2 regions of the Microbispora sp. GKU 823 genome follow, and region 2 is predicted to be linked to the other one. Evidence: riboswitches for the same ligand, from Rfam matches in the RefSeq annotation. Region 2 holds a riboswitch; the other holds the start of a gene.

Region 1 (10,355 bases), on a different contig from region 2:
CGACGGCCTGGGACACGCCGAGTTCGGCGCGCAGGAGGGGCAGGGCGGCCGACATGCCGTACAGGTAGGTGGCGAAGGTGGCGAGCTGGAGATAGATCAACCAGGTGGGGCTGTCCCTGGTGACCTTTATGTTGCGGTCCAAAACCAGGCAAGGGTAGCGCAGCAGATCATCCGGGCACGAGAGCCGGTCAGCCGCCCCGTCTAGATCAGCGCGGCGAGCTGGTCCTCGAACCAGCGCTGGGGCGGCAGGGCGGTGGCGGCCTCCCGCAGCCGCAGGCCGCGCGTGAGCCGCTCCTGCTCCGGCAGCGTCAGCGCCTCGTGCAGCGCCGCCGCCGTGCCGGACACGTCGTAGGGGTTGACGAGCAGGGAGTCGGCCCCCAGCTCGGCCGCCGCGCCGGCCTCGCGGGACAGCACCAGCGCGCACCGGGGCGACAGGATCGGGCCCTCCTTGGCCACCAGGTTCATGCCGTCCCTGATCGGGTTGACGAGCAGCACGTCGGCCAGCCGGTAGGCGGCCAGCGAGCGCGGGTAGTCGTCGTTCACGTTGAGGATCAGCGGGTCCCAGTCCTCGGTCGCGTACTCGTCCTCGATCTCCTTGGCGCAGCGCTGCACGGCCGCCGTGTACTCGCGGTATTCCGGCAGGTCGTGCCGCGAGGGATAGGCGAACGCGAGGTGGACGACCCGGCCGTGCCACTCGGGATGGGCGGCCAGGAACTCCTGGTAGGCCCGCAGGCCGCGCACGATGTTCTTGGAAAGCTCGGTGCGGTCGATGCGCACGATCAGCTTGCGATCGCCCACGAGGTCCCTGATCACGGTCATGTGCGACTCGACGTCCGGCTCGCCCGCCCGGGCGAGCAGCGCCTCGCCGTTCACCCCCAGCGGGTGGACGCCGATCCTGGTGGTCCGCCCTTCGTACGTCACCGTGCGGGCGGCGTGGTCCGCCCGGGCCCCGAGCAGCGTCTCGCAGCAGTCCATGAAGGCGCGGGCCCAGCGCGCGGTGAGGAACCCGGCGTGGTCGGCGCCGAGGATGCCGGTCAGCACCTCGGCCACGACGTCCTCGGGCAGCAGCGCGAAGTATTCGGGCGGCGCCCAGGGCGTGTGCGAGAAGTGGGCGATGCGCAGGTCGGGCCGCTCGACCCGGAGCATCGCCGGGGTCAGCGTCAGGTGGTAGTCCTGCACCATGACGCGCGCCCGGTGGGCCGCCTCCTCGGCCAGGGCCAGCGCGAAGGCCCCGTTGTACGTGCGGTACGACTCCCACTCGCGGCGGAACCGCGTGCCGAACTCGGGGGAGAAGGGCGTGTTGTAAAGCAGGTGGTTGACGAACCAGAGAGTCGAGTTGGCCACGGCGTTGTAGGCCCGGTGGAAGACCGCGGGCGGGATGTCCAGCATGCGGATCGGCCCCGTCTCGAACGCCCGGTCGAGCCGCCCGCCGGGCGCGTGACGCACCGCGCCCCGGTCACCGTCCGACAGCGCCGCGCAGACCCACAGGACGTCGGTGTCCTTGACCACCTCGGACAGGCCGGAGACGAGTCCGCCGCCGCCCCTGCGCATGGTCAGGCCGCCGTCGTCCGACAGCGTGAAGGACACCGGACCCCGGTTGGACGCGATCAGAACGGTGCTGCTCATCTTGGGGTTCCCTCGATCAGAGCGGGCGCGCATGCCGGAAGATTAATAAAAGCCGACCTCCGTCAATAGGATGTCAACCGATCGCGGGAGGGCTGAATACGGCATGGCACTGGACGACACGACCGAGGACCTGGCCCGATCGGCTGCCCAGGGGGACCACCGCGCGCTCGGTGAACTGCTGCGGCGCATCGAGCCCGACGTGTTGCGGCACTGCGAGCGCCTTCTACCGTATCGGCAGGACGCCGAGGAGGCCGCGCAGGACACGCTGCTCGCCGTGGCGCGCAACATCGCGAGGTTCGAGGGGCGGGCCAAGTTCAGCACCTGGCTGCACATCGTGACCGTGAACTGCGCCAGGACCACCTACCGCTCGCTCAAGCGGCGCTCGTCGGAGCAGGCGGAGGAACTGCCCGAGCAGCGGCCCGATCCCCGGCGGGTGAGCGTCATCGCCGGGTCGCGGCTCGACCTGCTCGACGCGATGGAGGCGCTGGAGGCCGAGCGGCCCGACCTCGCCCAGGCGCTCGTGCTGCGCGACATCTGCCAGCTCGACTACGCGGAGGTCGCCGACCAGCTCAAGATCCCCCTCGGAACGGTCAAGTCCCGTATCCACCAGGCGCGCAAGTACGTGCAGAGCGCACTCGGCGAGGCGTACGGCTGATACGAAACGTCTCGCCATGTGAGACGTCGGAACGGACACCGGGGACGCCGGGGTACAGTGCTAGAGACCTTTCTCGGAAGGTCCTACAACTGAACATGCTCATCCAGAGGGGTGGAGGGACCGGCCCTGCGAAGCCCCGGCAACCTCCCCGGTGTCGAACTCGTGCCCACGAGGCCCGGCCGGGACAGGTGCCAATTCCGGCTCGCGGCCAAGGTGGTCGCGAGCGAAGATGAGGGAAAGGCCTCGCTTCATGGCGCACACCAGCACTGCCGCTAACACTGCCGCGAACACCGTCGAGTTCGGCCCCGCCACCGGCCTTTCGTGTCGCGAATGTGGCGCTCTTTACGACCTCGGTCCGATTTTCGCCTGTACGGAGTGTTTCGGCCCCCTTGAGGTGGCGTACGACTTCGGCGAGGTTCGCCGGGAGGACATCGAGTCCGGCCCGGCGAACATCTGGCGGTACCGCTCCCTGCTCCCCGTTCCCGCCGGCGTGGCGGCCAAGCCCAACCTCCAGCCCGGCTGGACCAAGCTCGTGAAGGCCGACAGGCTGGCGGCCGAGCTGGGCCTGCGGTCGCTTCACGTCAAGGACGACTCCGGCAACCCGACCCACTCCTTCAAGGACCGGGTCGTCGCGATCGCGCTTGAGGCCGCGCGCAACTTCGGCTTCCACACCCTGTCGTGCTCCTCCACCGGCAACCTCGCCGGCGCGGTGAGCGCGGCCGCCGCCCGGGCCGGGCTGGACTCCTGCGTGTTCATCCCCTCCGACCTGGAGCCGGCCAAGGTCACCATGGCCGCCGTGTACGGTGGCCGCCTGGTCGCCATCGACGGCAACTACGACGAGGTCAACCGCTTCTGCTCCGAGCTCATCGGTGACGAGCTGGGCGAGAAGTGGGGCTTCGTCAACGTCAACCTCCGGCCCTTCTACGCCGAGGGCTCCAAGACGCTGGCGTACGAGATCGCCGAGCAGCTCGGCTGGCGGCTGCCCGACCAGATCGTCATCCCGGTGGCCTCCGGCTCTCAGCTCACCAAGATCGACAAGGGTTTCCGTGAGCTGATCAAGCTGGGGCTGGTCGAGGAGCGGCCCTACCGGATCTTCGGGGCGCAGGCCGAGGGCTGCTCGCCGGTCTCCCGGGCGTTCAAGGCCGGGCAGGACGTGGTGCAGCCGGTGCGGCCCGACACCATCGCCAAGTCCCTGGCGATCGGCAACCCCGCGGACGGGCCGTACGTGCTCGACATCGCGCGGCGGACGGGCGGCGCGGTGGAGGACGTGAACGACCAGGAAGTGGTCGAGGCCATCCGCCTGCTGGCCAGGACCGAGGGCGTCTTCGCCGAGACCGCGGGCGGCGTCACGGTCGGCGTGCTCCGCAAGCTGGTGCGCGAGGGCCGTCTCGACCCCGACGCCGAGACCGTGGTGCTGAACACCGGCGACGGGCTGAAGACACTCGACGCGGTGTCCGAGCACGCCCGTCCCGCCGCCGTCATCCGTCCCTCTCTCGACGCGTTCCGTGCGGCATTCGCCAACTGAAAGCGTTTCAAAAGGCCCATCGGTAGTAAGAAAGCGAGCGAACAATGAGCGTTTCCGTGCGGATTCCGACGATTCTCCGGACGTACACCAACGGAGCCGCGGAGGTGAGCGGGGAGGGGGGAACGCTCCGGGAGGTCCTGCAGAAGCTGGACGCGGACTACCCCGGCATCGGCGGGCGCATCCTGGATGAGACGGGTAAGATCCGGCGTTTTGTCAACGTCTACGTCGGGGAAGAGGATGTCCGATTCGCCGACGGTCTGGACACCGCCACGCCGGACGGGGTGCAGATTTCGGTCATCCCCGCCGTCGCCGGAGGCTGAGCCGCCGCGCCGGGGCCGAGCACCTGACATGCACTTCTGTCGGTGAAGAAGTCATGCGGTGCCATGGCAAATGGTGCAGCTCTCAACTATTCAACAGCAAAGTGAATATTCTTCGATCCCGCTTTGAGCGAACGCCAAGTAGTAGTTTGCGGATTGACTCTGTTGTCCTACGCCTTGACACGGGTATGGTCGAGGACGATCGACAAAACCGGGGGCTTCTTGGGTGTGGTCCCCAGCCCAGCAAGAGGAGTCGGAAGTGGCGCAGGGCACCGTCAAATGGTTTAACGCGGACAAGGGCTACGGCTTCATCGCGGTAGACGGTGGTAAGGACGTGTTCGTCCATTACTCGGCAATCCTGATGGACGGCTACAAGGCCCTCGAGCAGGGTCAGCGGGTTGAGTTCGACATCACGCAGGGTCAGAAGGGCCCGCAGGCGGAAGCCGTACGGGCCGTCTGATCCCGTCATCGACCTTGGAAGGCCCGGCGCGCGGACACCGCGTGCCGGGCCTTCCGCGTGTCTCCCGCTTCGCTCGGTGTCTCCCGCTTCGCTCGTAGGCTCGCTCGGTGTCTCCCGCTTCGCACTGGTCTGGGCATACCGTCCAAGCTGGTCAGAACGGCTTCCGCTTGCACTCTCAGGGGTAGAGTGCTAAATACTTGTTTGGCACTCTGAGGTCGAGAGTGACAACAACCGGGATCGGGGCGATGGGGCCCGCGCAGGGATAGCGGGTCCAAGCCGTCGCGGGCGTCGGCTCGGTCCGTTGAAGACACCCTGCTACTGGGAGGTCTAGCCTAATGGCAGCCAAGATGATCGCGTTTGACGAGGACGCCCGGCGCGGTCTCGAGCGCGGTATGAACCAGCTCGCCGACGCCGTGAAGGTGACCCTCGGCCCCAAGGGCCGCAACGTCGTGCTGGAGAAGAAGTGGGGCGCCCCCACGATCACCAACGACGGTGTCTCCATCGCCAAGGAGATCGAGCTCGAGGACCCGTGGGAGAAGATCGGCGCCGAGCTCGTCAAGGAAGTCGCGAAGAAGACCGACGACGTCGCCGGTGACGGCACCACGACGGCCACCGTGCTCGCCCAGGCGCTGGTCCGCGAGGGTCTGCGCAACGTGGCCGCCGGTGCCAACCCGATGGCGCTGAAGAAGGGCATCGAGGCCGCCGTCGAGCGCGTCAGCGAGGAGCTGTCGAAGCTCGCCAAGGACGTGGAGACCAAGGAGCAGATCGCTTCCACCGCCTCCATCTCCGCCGCCGACACCGAGATCGGCGCCCTCATCGCCGAGGCGATGGACAAGGTGGGCAAGGAAGGCGTCATCACCGTCGAGGAGAGCAACACCTTCGGCCTGGAGCTGGAGCTCACCGAGGGCATGCGCTTCGACAAGGGCTACGTGTCCGGCTACTTCGTGACCGACCCCGAGCGCATGGAGGCGGTCTTCGAGGACCCGTACATCCTGATCGTCAACTCCAAGGTCTCGGCGAACAAGGACCTGCTCCCGCTGCTCGACAAGGTCGTGCAGTCCGGCAAGCCGCTGGTCATCATCGCCGAGGACGTCGAGGGCGAGGCCCTGGCCACCCTGGTCGTCAACAAGATCCGCGGCCTGTTCAAGTCCGTGGCCGTCAAGGCTCCGGGCTTCGGCGACCGCCGCAAGGCCATGCTGGGTGACATCGCCATCCTCACCGGTGGCCAGGTCATCTCCGAGGAGGTCGGTCTCAAGCTCGAGAACGCCACCCTCGACCTGCTCGGCCGCGCCCGCAAGGTCGTCGTCACCAAGGACGAGACCACGATCGTCGACGGCGCCGGTGACGCCGAGCAGATCGCCGGCCGGGTCAACGAGATCCGCGCCGAGATCGAGCGCACCGACTCCGACTACGACCGCGAGAAGCTCCAGGAGCGCCTCGCCAAGCTGGCCGGCGGCGTCGCCGTCATCAAGGCCGGCGCGGCCACCGAGGTCGAGCTCAAGGAGCGCAAGCACCGCATCGAGGACGCCGTCCGCAACGCGAAGGCCGCGGTCGAGGAGGGCATCGTCCCCGGCGGTGGCGTGGCTCTGCTGCAGGCCGGCGCCAACGCGTTCGACAAGCTCGAGGTCAACGGCGACGAGGCCACCGGTGCCGCGATCGTCCGCAAGGCGCTCGAGGAGCCGCTGAAGCAGATCGCCGTCAACGCCGGCCTCGAGGGCGGCGTCGTGGTGGAGAAGGTCCGCAACCTCCCGGCTGGTGAGGGCCTCAACGCCGCGACCGGCGAGTACGTCAACATGTTCGAGTCCGGCATCATCGACCCGGCCAAGGTCACCCGCTCGGCGCTGCAGAACGCGGCGTCCATCGCGGCGCTGTTCCTGACGACCGAGGCCGTCATCGCCGAGAAGCCCGAGAAGGAGAAGGCCCCCGCCATGCCCGGCGGCGGCGACATGGACTTCTGATCCATCTGCCTGCTTCGTCTCAACGGAAGGGCGGTTCCCCCTCGGGGGAGCCGCCCTTTCCCGTTGTAGCGCCTCAGGTGAGGCGCCTGACCCAGCGGGCGCAGTCGGTCTGCATCGCGTATCCCGCCGCCGTCCAGGCGTGGTGCGCCAGGGCGTTGTCGTGCAGGACCATCGCGTCCGCGCGGAACGCGCCGAACTTCCTGAACCGCTCCTCGGCGGCCCGGATCAGCCGCGATCCGATGCCCATGCGCCGGTGGGCCGGGTCCACGGCGAGCCGGTAGAGGTGGGCGCGCCAGCCGTCCCACCCGGCGATGAGCGTGCCGGCGATTCGGCCGTCGATCTCGGCGATGAGCAGCGCCTCGGGGTCGCGCTCGATCAGAGCCACGACCTTGCCGGCGTCGTCGTGCCTGTCGGTGTTCTCCGCGGCGTCCAGCCAGAACCGCAGCACGGCGGGGACGTCGTCGAGCGCTCCGTGGCGGATGCGTACATCGGGCGGGTTCATCGCAGTTCCTCGGGCAGGTCACGGCTGTGCAGGACGGTCAGTGACGTTACCGCCCGGGTGAGGACCACGTAGAGGCGGGCGAGGCCGCGCTCCTCGGCCTCCGCGATCGCGGCCGGCTCGGCGACGATCACGTGGTCGTACTCCAGGCCCTTGGCGAGCGTCGCCGGTACCAGCAGCACCCGGTCGTCGCCCGTCGAGTCGGGGCCGAGCACCGTGTGCGGCACCGCGGCGGCCTCCAGGGCCGCCGAGAGCGCGGGAAGACCGGAGTCGGCCGCGATGACGCCGATGGAGCCCTCCTGCGCCAGGGCCTGCCGTACGGCCTCGGGAAGGGCGGCGGCGACGTCGGTCTCGCGGCGTACGGACAGGGAGCCGGCGCCGGGACGCAGCGAGCGCGGCGGGGCGAGCTCCGGCGCCACGGAGGGCAGCAGCCGCGCGGCGAAGTCGAGGACCTCGCGGGGCACGCGGAAGCCGAGCGTGAGCTCGGTGACCTCGCCCGAGGGCTGGCCGAGGTGGTCGAGCACGGTCTTCCACGAACGCGCCGACCAGGGCGTGGTGCCCTGCGCGAGGTCGCCGAGCACGGTCGCCGAGCCGGTGCGGCAGCGGCGTCCGAGCGCGCGCAACTGCATCGCCGACAGGTCCTGCGCCTCGTCCACCACGAGGTGTCCCTGCGACGGCGTCCGCTCGATCAGGTCGCCGAGTTCGTCCAGCAGCGCCGCGTCGGCGGCCGTCCACTTGGCCGACCGGTGCGACTTGTACGGCTTGCGCCACACGATGAGCTGCTGCTCCTCCGGGGAGAGGTCCGACCGGGCCGCCTTGGCCAGGAACTCGGGGTCCGACAGCAGCCGGAACAGCACCTGCTCGGGGGTGAGCTTCGGCCAGACGGCGTCGAGCACGGCCTTGACCGGCTTCGACCGGGCCACCGCGTCCTGCACCCGGTCGTCGGGCGACTCGCCGCGCCGTTCCATCTGCACGAGCACGGCGTGGGCGAGCCGCTGGGCCAGGGTGGTGCGGCCCGGGCCGTACCTCGTCGTGCCGCGCAGCGAGGCGACGATCTCACGCACCTCGTGATCGGCCACCCGGTAGCGGTTGATGCCCTTGGTGAACAGCACCCCTTCGGCCGGCTTGGTGACGTGCAGCCACAGCGCCCGCTTGACGACCTCGGCCATGCGGGCGTCGCCCTTCACGGCGGCCACCGCGGGATCCTCGGGATGGGCATGGCCGCCCAGGACGCCGGCCACCGTCGTCTGGTCGACCTTCACCTCGCCGAGCGCGGGCAGCACCGAGGAGATGTAGGAGAGGAAGGCCCGGTTGGGCCCGACGATCGTCACGCCGGAGCGTGACAGCTTCTCCCGGTGGGTGAACAGCAGGTAGGCCGCGCGGTGCAGGCCCACGGCCGTCTTGCCGGTGCCCGGCGCGCCCTGCACGCAGACGGTCACGCCGAGGTCGGCGCGGACGATCTCGTCCTGGTCGGGCTGGATGGTCGCCACGATGTCGCGCATCGGGCCGGTGCGGGGCCGCTCGATCTCCTCGGTCAGCAGCCTGCTCTGCCCGAGCGTTCGGCCGTCGAGTGGTTCGTCCTCGTACGCGGTGAGGTCGCCGCCCTGGTAGCCGAACCTGCGGCGCAGCGCGATCCCCATGGGGTCGGCGGGACTGGCCTGGTAGAAGGCGCGCGAGATCGGGGCGCGCCAGTCGATCACGAGGGGCCGGCTGCTCTCGTCGTGGACGTGCCTGCGGCCGACGTAGACCGTGCTCGGCAGGTCGTCGCCGGCCGCGCGGTCCAACCGGCCGAAGAACAGCGGCGCGTCGGGGTGGTCGGCCAGTGCGGCCACCCGCTGGTCGAGCAGGCCCTGCAGGACCTGCTGGGACACCCAGTCGCCGGCGGCGTCGGCCGACAGCGACTGCGCGTGCTCACGCATCGCTCGCAGCGCGGCGCGGGAGGCCGCGAGATGGGCGCGCTCGGCTTCGAGCACATTTCCGGGCATGCGGAAGCTCCTCCGGGCATGACGGGGACAGGACTGGTGGAAGCGGGAAGCACAAGAGCTTAGCGATGGGCACCGCAATGCCGAAACGGTATTTCTCTCGCGTGTCGCCGTTTCCCCGGGCGGGTATCTGTACCCGGGTGACGCGCACCGTGGTTCCTCCGGCGATCCAGGCGGCGGCGAGCCTGCTGCTCGCCACGCTGTGGGGGTTCGCGGTCTTCGGCGACTGGAGCAGGCAGGCCTTCTGCGTGACGAGCCTGGGACCGTCGCCGGACTGCGCGGACCGGATCGCCTCGGTGATCGCGCTGTCCGTGATGGTCGCGGTGGTCGCGGCGTGCGCCACCGGGGTCGCCTGGCTCGCCAGGCGCGAGTCCCTGTACGGCGTCGCCGTGGGGGCCTGGGTCGTCGCGCTCGTGGTGCTGTTCGTCGGCGGCCTGGCCGCCCAATGACCGCGTCCCGGTGATCGGCGCGGAAAGCTTTCCGGCGCTGACGATGGAGCGCTCCATGGTCAGGCCGCCGGGGAAACGACATGCAGTAGTGGGGTGATTTGTCCCGATATGGCGCTTTATATGAGCCGTGCGTGCTCAAGGGCGAGGTAGCGGGCAGCGAGAAACCAGGAGCAAGACGAAAAATGCGCATATTGCGTGATTCGCCTTGTCTGCTGGGTATTGCCGCCATCACGACTGCATCATGGACGGGTAAGGCGCGAGGGGGTGATGTGGTGACAAGGCCCAAGGGCATCTCCTGGACCTAGTGACGCCGCCGGTCCGGGCGAAGACCGGCGGGAGGGATCACTCGGGGGCCTGGATCTTGCCGATGCCGAGTGTGGTGACGGTGGGTAGCAGGCCCGCCTCGAACACGGCCCCGAGCAACGGCAGGTTGAGCTCGGCCAGCCGCTCGGCCCCTGCCTCGCCGAGCGCCCGCCACGGGCCCGCCGCCAGCTCGTCGGTCATGCGCTCGACCTGGTCGCGCAGCGCCCGCCCCGCCGGGGTGGCCGTCCCCTCGCCGTCGATCAGCCCGCGTCCGGCGAGCCGGTCGCGGGCGGCGGCCCATTCCTCGTCGCTCCAGCCGCGGCCGGCGAAGTTCTCGGCCGGGGCCGCCCCGACTGCGGCGAAGGAGACCAGGGCCTCGCAGGCGTCCAGGCCGGCGGCGTGCAGGGCCGTCAGGTGCCCGTCGCCGCGGTGCTCGCGCAGCACCGTGTACGCCTGCCACAGCGCCACGTGCGGTTCCTCCGCCCAGGGGAGGTCGAGGTTGGCCGCGGCGAGCGGCCGGTGGGCGACGTCCACGCTCTCCGCCGCCCTGATCGCCAGCTCGGCCGCCTCCTTGACGCCGT
Region 2 (10,355 bases):
ATCTGGTCGATGCGGTCCACCTCGACCTCGATCGGCAGGCCGGGGAAGGCCTGCCGTACGGCCCGGAACGCCTCGGCGACGCCTCCGGCGGCGACGACGTGGTTGTCCTTGATCAGCGCGGCGTCGTGCAGGCCCATCCGGTGGTTGACCCCGCCGCCCGCCCGTACGGCGTACTTCTCCAGGGCGCGCAGCCCCGGCAGGGTCTTGCGGCTGTCGCGGATGCGGGCGCCGGTGCCCTCGACGGCGTCCACCCAGCGGCGGGTCTGGGTCGCGATGCCGGACAGGTGGGTGAGGAAGTTGAGCGCGGTGCGCTCCATCGTGAGCAGGTCCCTGGTCGCGCCCCGCACGGTCATCACCACGTCGCCGGGGCGCACCCGGTCGCCGTCCGCGGCGTGCCGCTCGACCTCGACCTGTCCGGCGGCCTGCCGGAAGACGGTCTCGGCCACGGCCAGACCCGCGACCACGCCCTCCTTGCGGGCCACCACGTCGGCGACGGCCCGCTGGTCGGCGGGGATGGTCGCGACCGAGGTCACGTCCTGTCCCCCGGCCAGGTCCTCCTCCAGCGCGGCGCGGACGAGACCGAGCACGGCGTCCGGGTCGAGTCCGGCCTTCTCCAGCTCGGTCCGCGGTTCCTCGTGAGGCGTGTACGTCAAGGTCAGTCCCTCCGCCGTCAGGGCGATGTCGATGTGCGCCCGCCAGTGGGCGTCGTCGCGGTCGGGGTGGTCCTCCCGCCAGTGCGAGCCGCGGGTCTCCTCACGCACGGCCGCCGCGGCGACCAGTGCGGAGGCCACCGTGAGGAGGTTGGTGGCCTCCCACGACTCGGTGCAGGGCTCGACCGCGACCGGCGTCCAGCGGGCGTCGGACAGCGCGCGGGCGACCTGCGCGAGACTCCGGTCGCTGCGCAGCACCCCGGCGCCCCGGCTCATGTGGCTCTGGATCCTCGGCCGCGTACGCGGGTCCACCAGGCCCTCGGGCCGTTCGTCGGCCGGGGCGGGCTCGCGCGGGGTGAGCTCCTTCGCGGCCAGGTCGGCGGCGATGCGCTCGCCGTAGACGAGCCCCTCCAGCAGGGAGTTGGAGGCCAGCCGGTTGGCGCCGTGCACGCCCGTGCAGGCCACCTCTCCGCAGGCGTACAGGCCGGGCACGCTGGTCCTGCCGTACAGGTCGGTGCGCACGCCGCCGCTCGCGTAGTGGGCGGCCGGGGCGACGGGGATGGGCTCGGTGACGGGGTCGATGCCGTGCTCGCGGCAGACGGCGAGGATCGTGGGGAACCTGGAGCGCCACTTCTCCTCGCCGAAGTGGGTGGCGTCGAGGTAGACGTGGTCGGCGCCGGTCCGCGCCATCTGGCGCATGATCGCCTTGGCGACCACGTCGCGGGGCGCGAGGTCGGCCAGCTCGTGGACACCCTGCATGAAGCGCTCGCCGGTCGCGTCGATCAGCACGGCGCCCTCGCCGCGCACGGCCTCGGAGACGAGGGGCTGCTGGCCGGTCGAACCCTCCCCCAACCACAGGACCGTGGGGTGGAACTGCACGAACTCGATGTCCCTGACCACCGCGCCGGCCCGCAGAGCGAGCGCCACGCCGTCCCCGGTGGACACGACGGGGTTGGTGGTGGCCGCGTAGACCTGGCCCATGCCGCCGCTGGCCAGCACCACGGCCCCGGCCCGTACGGCGCCGACGCCGTCGCGCGCGCCCTCCCCCATCACGTGGAGCGTGACCCCGCAGGCGTGGCCCTCGGCGTCGAGGAGGAGGTCGAGGGCGAGGGCGTGCTCGATGACCTCGATGCGGGGCTCGGCCAGCACCGCCTCGGCCAGGGCCCGCTGCACCTCGGCGCCGGTGGCGTCGCCGCCCGCGTGGACGATCCGGTTGCGGTGGTGGCCGCCCTCGCGGGTGAGCTGGAGCTCGCCGTCGGTGTCGCGGTCGAACTCGGCGCCGTGGCTCATCAGCCGCTTCAGCGCGTCGGGGCCCTCGGTGACCAGGACGCGTACGGCCTCCTCGTCGCACAGGCCGACCCCGGCGACGAGCGTGTCCCTCAGGTGCTCGTCGGGGGTGTCCTCGGGGTCGAGGACGGCGGCGATGCCGCCCTGGGCCCACCGGGTCGACCCGGCCGACAAGACGTCCTTGGTGACCACGAGCACCCGCGCCACGGGGTCGAGTTCGACGTGGCGCAGCGCCACGGTGAGGCCGGCGATGCCGGACCCGATCACGACCACGTCGGCCTCGACGGTCCAGCCGGGTGCGGGGGCGGTGAGTCTGCGTGCGAGCGCCACCATGAGGGGATCCCCTTTCGTCATAATGACGATAACGCCCCCCTGGCGATGGTGCAGCCCCGCCCCCTCCTACCACGCCCCGGCCCCACCTCGGGCCCCGGCCCCTCCTGCGAGGGGCCCGCTGCGGCGTCGGTGCAGAGCTGGGCGGTCAGAGTGGCGTAGGCCCATTCCTCCCACCTGTCCTGCGACCAGCCACGGTCCTGCACGAAGAGCAGATACAGCTGCGGGCTGAGCAGGCAGAACAGCAGGTCCGCCGCCATCGCGACGGAGACGTCCGGGCGGGCGCCGGGTTTGCCGGCCAGCGCTTGCGCCGCGGCGTGCTGCACGACGTAGCGCGGATCGGGGCCGTCGGGCCATTGCGCGGCGATCTGCGGGTCGGTGGCCCCGGCGGACGCGATCATCGGCATGAGCGGGGCGACCCGGCCGAGGATCTCACTCGTACCGCGCACGTGCGCGCGCAACTGGCCGGCCGCCGTGGGCTCCGCGCACGCGGCGCGGAACCATTCACGGTCCATGACGGCCACCGGCTCGGTGTCGCCGGCGATGGACGTGTCGACGACGTCCTTGAACAGCGTGCGCTTGTTGCCGAAGACGAAGTAGACCGTCTGGACGGCCACGCCCGCCCGGTCGGCGACCTCCTGCAGGCTCGTCGCCCCATAGCCCTGCGCGACGAAAAGCTCCCGCGCCGCCTGGATGACCTTCTCCCGGGTGCGGCGTGAGCGCTCGGCCCGTTTGTCCGGCCGCTTGACGGTGTCCATGGCGCGAGTATATCTCTAGAGTTCGTTACTAGAGTTTGACTCTAAAGAGATGGAGCGGAGCCATGGACAAGCCGAACGAGACCGAACGGGACCAGGAGGAGGCCGTACGCCGGGAACTGGAGAGGTACTACCGCGCCGGGAAGCCGCCCTGGGACACCGGTGTGACGCCGCCCGAGCTGGTCGCACTGGTCGAGGGGCACGGGGAGAGGCGAGACGCGCTGCCGCCAGGCCGCGCCCTGGAGCTCGGCTGCGGCACCGGAACCAACGCCGTATACCTGGCCCGGCACGGGTGGGAGGTCGTGGCCGTCGACCTCGTCGACCGCGCGATCGAGCAGGCCCGGGAGAAGGCCGCCGCCGCGGGAGCGGCCGTACGGCTGCTGCACGGGGACGCCACCCGGCTCGACGAACTGGACGCCCCCGGCCCCTACGACCTGTTCTTCGACCTGAGCTGCTACTGCGGCATCCCGCCGCACCGCCGTGACGCCTACGCCGCCGGGCTCACCCGCCGCGCCGCTCCCGGTGCACGGCTGCTGATGTTCGGGTACGGCCCAGGAACGCTCGACGACAAGTTCTCCGGCGTCACCGCCGACGAGCTGCGGGCCAGGTTCGCCGGCTGGGAGCTGGTTGACGTCACCCCCGGGACGAACCCGTTCCCCACCTTCTGGTTCACACTGCGCGCCGGGGCGGCCTGAGCCCCCTACAGGGTCAGGACCACGTTGTCGATGAGGCGCGTGGTGCCCACCTTGGCGGCCACGGCCAGGATCGCCTCGCCGCGGTGGTCGTCGCCGACCGGCGCGAACGTCGCGGGGTCGGCCAGGATCAGGTAGTCGAGCAGCAGCGGCGGGTCGAAGCGGGCGGCCTCCTCCAGCACGGCCCGCGCGGCGTCGAGGATCCCGGCCGGTCCGGCGGTCCGGGCCCGCGCCTCGCCCGCCCGCAGCGCCCGCGACAGCGCGAGCGCGGTGCGGCGGTCGGCCTCGGACAGATACCTGTTGCGGCTCGACAGCGCGAGGCCGTCCGGCTCCCGCACGGTCGGGGCGCCGACGATCGACACCGGGACGTCGAGGTCGGCCACCATCCGCCGGATCAGCGCGAGTTGCTGGGCGTCCTTCTGCCCGAAGACCGCGACGTCCGGCCGCACCAGGTTGAACAGCTTGAGCACCACGGTCAGCACGCCGTCGAAGTGGCCGGGCCGGAAGGCGCCCTCGACCACCCCGCCCATGCCGCCGGCCGAGACCTCCACCTGGCGGTCCGGCAGGTACATGTCCTCTGCCGAGGGCGCGAAGACCACGCCCACGCCCTCCTCCTCGCACACCCGGAGGTCGGCGTCGAACGTACGGGGATAGCGGGAGAAGTCCTCGTTGGGGCCGAACTGCAGGGGATTGACGAACACGCTCACCACCACGTGGTCGGCGTGCTCGCGCGCCAGCCGCATCAGCGACCGGTGACCCTCGTGGAGCGCCCCCATCGTGGGGACCAGGGCGATCCTTCCGGGGCCGAGTGCGTCCCTCGCCTTGTCGAGGGCGGCGCGGTCCGCGGCGACGGTCAGGTCCATATGTTCCCTCCCAGGGCATCCAGCAGGCGTTCGGCCGCCTCGGGCTTGAGCAGGCCCGCCGCGAGCGCCCGGTCGGCGGTGAGCCTCGCGAGGGCGACGTACGCGTCCGCGGCCTCGGGGGCGGCCAGGATGAGCGCGTCGACGTGCTTGCGCACCGTGCCCGCGTCGCCGCGGACCACGGGCCCGGTGAGCCCGCTGATGCCGAGGCGCAGCACGTTGTCGAGCGCCGCGCTCAGCAGGGGGCCGAGCATCCGGCCGGGATGCTCCACGCCGATCTTGGCGAGCAGTTCCTGCGACTCGGCGACGAGCGTCACCATGTGGTTCGCGGCGCCGGCCAGGGCGGCGTGGTAGAGCGGCCGGTCCTGGTCGCGATCCACACGGGCTCGCCGCCCATCTCGATCACCAGCGCCTCGGCCACCGGCCGCAGCAGGTCGGGCGCGGTGACACCGAAGGAGCAGCCGTTGAGCCGGGTCAGGTCGTCGCTCCTGCCGGTGAACGTCATCACGGGGTGCAGCGCGAGCGGCAGCGCCCCGGCCTCGGCCGCGGGGTCGAGCACGCCCAGGCCGTACGCGCCGCTGGCGTGCACGAGCAGCTTGCCGCGGAGGTCGGCCCCGGTGGCGGCGAGGCCGGAGACGAGGCCGGGCAGCACGTCGTCCGGCACGGTCAGCAGCACGAGCTCGGACCGCGCGATCACCTCGTCGGGCCTGCTGAGCTTCAGGCCGAGGCGGTCGGCGGCCCGCCGCGCCGACGCGTCGGACACGCCGCTGGCCGCCACCACCCGATGACCCGCGAGCATGAGCGCGGCTCCGAGCACGGAACCGACCCGTCCCGCGCCGAGCACTCCCACGGCGAGCCGCGCCGGGCGGTCACTTGTGTCCATGACGCCTCCCCTCGGTTCAGCGTAGCGGCGGCGCTCCCGCCGGCCCGGGCGTGGCCCAACGGTCGGATTTTGTCCCGTTTCTCACGGGCCTATGTTGAGCCATAAGTACGAAAGTGACTACTTTTCGTTACGCCCTCGGCGTGTCGGTAACCTAAAGCGCCGTGGAGGTCACCTGGCGGGAGGCCATGCGGCGGGCGCTCTACGGCGCGGAGGGCTTCTACCTGCGGGAGCGCCCCGACCGGCATTTCCGCACGTCGGTGCATGTCTCTCCGGTCTTCGCCGAGGCCGTGCTGCGCCTGCTCCTGCGGGTCGACGCCGCCCTCGGCCGGCCCGATCCGGTCGATCTCGTGGACATGGGCAGCGGCAACGGCCTGCTGGCCGCCCGGGTGCGGGCCGCCGCGCCGCCGGACCTCGCGGAGCGGCTGCGGGTCACCGCCGTCGACCTGTCCCCCAGGCCCGGCGATCTCGACCCCCGCGTCGCATGGGAGGCGGAGGCGCCGTACGGGGTCACCGGCCTGGTGATCGCCAACGAGTGGCTGGACAACGTGCCGCTCGACATCGCCGAGATGACGCCGGACGGCCCTCGCCTGGTGCTCGTGGACACCTCGACCGGCGAAGAACGGCTCGGGCCCGCTCCCGGCCCCGAGGACCTGGCCTGGCTGGAGCGCTGGTGGCCGCTGCGCGCACCGGGGGAACGCGCCGAGATCGGCCACCCCCGCGACGAGGCGTGGGCATCGCTGATCACCCGGCTTGCGCGGGGCACGGCGGTCGCCGTGGACTACGCCCATCCGGCCGGGCGGCGGCCCCCGCTCGGCACGGTCGCCGGATATCGCGAGGGCTCGGTGGTGCCGCCCATACCGGACGGTCGTGCGACATCACCGCACACGTGGCGCTGGACGCCTGCGCGGCGGCCGGCGAGCGGGCGGGGCGCGGGCGACCACGCTCACCACGCAGCGGGAGGCGCTGCGCGACCTGGGGCTCACCGGCGCCCGGCCGCCGCTCGCGCTGGCGTCGGCCGATCCCGCCGGGTACGTGCGCGCGCTCGGCCGGGCCTCCCAGGAGGCCGAGCTGATCGACCCGGCCGGTCTCGGCGGCTTCGGCTGGCTCAGCCAGGTGGTCAGACGGTGACCTTGAGCGACTCCAGGCCGCGCATGATGTAGCTGGGCTTCCAGGTGGGCTCCTCGGCGAGCTCGAGCTTGGGCGCCAGCCGCAGCAGGGCGCCGAACGACTCCGCCATCTCGACCCGGGCGAGCGGCGCGCCGAGGCAGAAGTGGATGCCGGCGCCGAACGAGATGTGCGGGTTGTCCGCCCGGCCGAGGTCGAGACGGTCCGGGTCGGCGAAGACCTCGGGATCCCGGTTGGCGGAGCCGAACAGCAGCGCGATCTCCACACCCCGGGGGATCGTCACCCCGCCGACCTCGATGTCCTCCAGCACCCACCGCTCGAACATCTGCGCCGGGGTGTCGTAGCGCAGCAGTTCCTCGACCGCCGTCGGCATCAGGCCGGGGTCGGCGCGCAGCCGCTCCAGCTCACCCGGGTTGCGGAACAGCGCCCACCACCCGCTGCCGGTGGCGTTGACCGTGGCCTCGTGCCCGGCGTTGAGCAGCAGCACGCAGGTGCCGATCAGCTCGTCCTCGGTCAGCCGGTCCCCGTCGTCCACCACCTGGGCCAGCGCCGAGATCATGTCGTCGCCCGGCCGCTCCCTGCGCGCCCTGGCCAGCTCGCGCAGATAGCCGGCGAACTCCGTCGCCGCGCGTACGGCGGTGTGTTGCACCTCCAGGGAGGGGTTCAGCTCATACATTCCGCAGATGTCGGCCGACCAGGGGCGCAGCAGGTGGCGGTCGGCCTCGGGCACGCCCAGCATCTCGGCGATCACGGTGACCGGCAGCGGCTCGGCCACCTCGGCCAGCAGGTCGCCGCCGCCGCGCTCGACCAGTCCCTCGGTCAGCTCGGTCGCGATCTTCCGTACGCGGGGACGCAGCGACTCGACCATGCGGGGCGTGAACGCCTTGGACACCAGGCGGCGCAGCCGCGTGTGGACCGGCGGCTCGACGTCGAGCATCCCGGCCCGGATCACCCGCCAGAACGGTTCCTGGAACTCCGGCTCGGGCTCGCGGCCGAACGCCTCGTGCGTCGCCACGTGCAGGTAGGACCGGCCGAGGCGCCGGTCGCGCAGCAGCGCGTTCACATCCGCGTGGCGGGCGATCAGCCACTGCCCCGTCGGCTCGAAGAAGCTGACCGGCTCGTTGTCGCGCAGGTCACGATAGGCGTCGTAGGGGTACGCGATGAACTCGGCATTCCAGGGATCAAACTTCACAATGGACAACAATACGGATGAAAGACCTCGCCTGGGAGTACGGGCGCACGGGTCCGTCATGGCGTAGGTTGGGGCGATGCCGAAGCGCCGCGAACAGCACCGCAGAGAACCTCGCGAGCTCGGCGAGTTGCCCTACGCCGATCACCTCGAACCGTTCGACGGCCGGCTCGCTCAGGGCGGCGACTACGACACGGTCCTGTTCGACGGGCAGGAGTTCGAGGACGCCGACGCGTCCAACGCCCGGTTCATGGAGTCCGCGTTCACCTCGGTGACGTTCGTCGGCGGCCGGTATCGGCGCGCCCGGTTCTCCGACGTGTGGCTGAACGGCGTGCGCTGGGTGGGCGGCGACCTCACCGAGTCCACCTGGGCGGACGCCGAGATCATCATGAGCGCCCCGGCCGGCACGGCGCTGCCCGGCGCCGAGATGAACCATGTGACCTTCCACCGCTGCAAGCTCGACTCGGTCAACCTCCGCGCGCCGACCTGCGGGAGGTCTCGTTCGTCGAGTGCACGCTGCGCGACGTGGACTTCGCCGGCGCCACGCTGACCGGCGTCGCCTTCCCCGGCTCCACGCTCGAACGGGTGCGCTTCGACAAGGCGCGCATGTCCCGGGTCGACCTGCGCGGCGCCGTGTCCCTGGGCATCTCCGACGGCTACGACGCGCTGCGCGGCGCGACCATCAGCGGCGTCCAGTTGATGGAACTCGCGCCGATGTTCGCCCACATCCTGGGTGTCACGGTCGACAACGGCTGAAGTCGCTCGCATCCACGGCACTTGCGGCCGGGGGGCCGTATCGGGTTATAGTGCCGTCCAGGTCATGAGTGCCAGCGTCAAGCCCCGGCTTGCTGGCCGGCAACCCTCGCGCTCGCGGCGGGGTGCCCCGGGTGAGGACCGGGTCCGGCACGAGGTGTGCCGGGCAAGCGCGGGCTCCGCCGTTCCAACGCCATGGCCGGGGTCCCCGACCCCGAGGAGGTTTGGCGTTGTCCGCACTCACCTTCGTCCAGCAGGCCGTCAACCGCATCTCCGAGCCCGTGCGTCTGCCGGCTGTCGTGGGCTCCGACCTTGAGGTGCCCGTCAGGGGCGGCAGGCTCGTGCCGTACGCGAACCTCGACTACGCGGCGAGCGCGCCCTGTCTCGAGCCGGTGAACGCCGCCGTCGCGGCGGCGCTGCCGGCCTACTCCAGCGTGCACCGGGGCGCGGGCTACGCCTCGCAGCTCACGACGGCCAGGTATGAGCAGGCCAGGCACACCGTGCGGGCCTTCGTCGGCGCCCGCCCCGGCGACGCGCTGGTCTTCGTGCGCAACACGACCGACGCCATGAACCTGCTGGCCCGCAGCCTCCCCGAGGGCACCACCGTCGTCGTGTTCGAGACCGAGCACCACGCCTCGCTGCTGCCCTGGCCGAACGCCGTACGGCTCGCGCCGCCCGCCTTCCCCGGCGAGGCGATCCGGGCGGCCGACGAGGCGCTGGCCGCGATCGAGGGCCCGGCCCTGCTCGTCGTGACCGCCGCCTCCAACGTGACGGGCGAGCTGTGGCCGATCGCCGGGCTGGCCCACATCGCCCACCGGCACGGCGCGCGGATCGCCGTGGACGCCGCCCAGTTCGTCCCCCACCGCGGGCTCAACCTCTCCGCGCTCGACCTCGACTACGTGGCCTTCTCCGGGCACAAGCTCTACGCCCCGTTCGGCGCCGGGGTGCTCGTGGGCCGCCCCGACTGGCTCGCCGACGCCGATCCGTACCTGCGGGGCGGCGGAGCCGTACAGGCGGTGGGCGAGACCACCGAGTGGAGCGACGACCCCGAGACGCGGCACGAGGCGGGCACCCCCAACGTGCTCGGCGCCATCGCGCTCGCCGCCGCCTGCGACGCGCTGACCGCGACCGGCTGGACCGCGCTGGTGCGGGAGGAGGAGCGGCTGCTCGCCCGTCTGCGCGCCGGGCTCGCCACGATCCCCGGCGTACGCGAGTTGTCGCTGTGGGGTCAGGACCACCCGCGTGTCGGCATCGTGTCGTTCACCGTCGCCGGCCGTACGGCCCGCGAGGTCGCCGAGGCGCTGTCGGCCGACTGGGGCATCGGCGTCAGGGACGGCAAGTTCTGCGCCCACCCGTTCGTCCGCCACCTCCTCGGCGGCGGTGAGGACGGCGGCTGCGCGGACGGCACGTTCAGCGCCGTACGCGCCTCGGTCGGCATCGGCACGACCACCGAGCACGTCGACCGCCTCATCGAAGCGCTACGCGAGATCGCCGCCGCCTGACGACGGAAGGTCAGGTTGGGGGTCTCGCCTGAGAGGCCCCCAATCAAGCGGCATCCGTCGACTTCTCGCTGACAGGCAAGCGCAGCGTCCGATCACCGAAGTCGACGACCAGATCCAAGCGGGCCCCGAGCGCCTCCACATAGCGAGCGATGACCTCGAGGGATGTGACCTCTCCATGCTCGATCTGTGAGACCCGGGCAACACTCAGACCCATGACAGCCGCGACGTCCTTTTGGCCGAGCCCAAGTTGCTTTCGCGCCTCGGCGAGCTGATGACCGCGCACCTCGGCGAGAAGCTTTCTGGCGCCCTGCTCGATCACGGAAGGGGAG

The links. A riboswitch is a leader RNA that binds a small molecule or an ion and turns the genes downstream of it on or off. The one in region 2 is predicted to bind S-adenosylmethionine.
Region 1: another riboswitch for S-adenosylmethionine. It lies ahead of thrC (threonine synthase); the one in region 2 lies ahead of B1L11_RS35005 (aminotransferase class V-fold PLP-dependent enzyme).

Annotation. Positions count from the first base shown of each region.
Region 1 covers NZ_MWJN01000086.1:21,435-31,789, forward strand. The annotation lists gene B1L11_RS33125 (sugar MFS transporter) at 1-142, opposite strand, end outside; gene B1L11_RS33130 (trehalose-6-phosphate synthase) at 202-1,626, opposite strand; gene B1L11_RS33135 (RNA polymerase sigma factor) at 1,730-2,281, shown strand; SAM riboswitch class I at 2,378-2,517, shown strand; gene thrC (threonine synthase) at 2,532-3,806, shown strand; gene B1L11_RS33145 (MoaD/ThiS family protein) at 3,851-4,126, shown strand; gene B1L11_RS33150 (cold-shock protein) at 4,383-4,583, shown strand; gene groL (chaperonin GroEL) at 4,919-6,541, shown strand; gene B1L11_RS33160 (GNAT family N-acetyltransferase) at 6,615-7,043, opposite strand; gene B1L11_RS33165 (AAA family ATPase) at 7,040-9,025, opposite strand; gene B1L11_RS33170 (hypothetical protein) at 9,163-9,471, shown strand; gene B1L11_RS33175 (hypothetical protein) at 9,814-10,355, opposite strand, start outside.
Region 2 covers NZ_MWJN01000097.1:9,484-19,838, forward strand. The annotation lists gene B1L11_RS34965 (L-aspartate oxidase) at 1-2,270, opposite strand, end outside; gene B1L11_RS34970 (TetR/AcrR family transcriptional regulator) at 2,288-3,025, opposite strand; gene B1L11_RS34975 (class I SAM-dependent methyltransferase) at 3,088-3,717, shown strand; gene panC (pantoate--beta-alanine ligase) at 3,723-4,577, opposite strand; partial or broken gene B1L11_RS34985 (Rossmann-like and DUF2520 domain-containing protein) at 4,568-5,457, opposite strand; gene B1L11_RS34990 (SAM-dependent methyltransferase) at 5,619-6,617, shown strand; gene B1L11_RS34995 (cytochrome P450) at 6,575-7,774, opposite strand; gene B1L11_RS52710 (pentapeptide repeat-containing protein) at 7,851-8,321, shown strand; gene B1L11_RS52715 (pentapeptide repeat-containing protein) at 8,297-8,527, shown strand; SAM riboswitch class IV at 8,588-8,703, shown strand; gene B1L11_RS35005 (aminotransferase class V-fold PLP-dependent enzyme) at 8,755-10,026, shown strand; gene B1L11_RS35010 (helix-turn-helix domain-containing protein) at 10,070-10,355, opposite strand, start outside.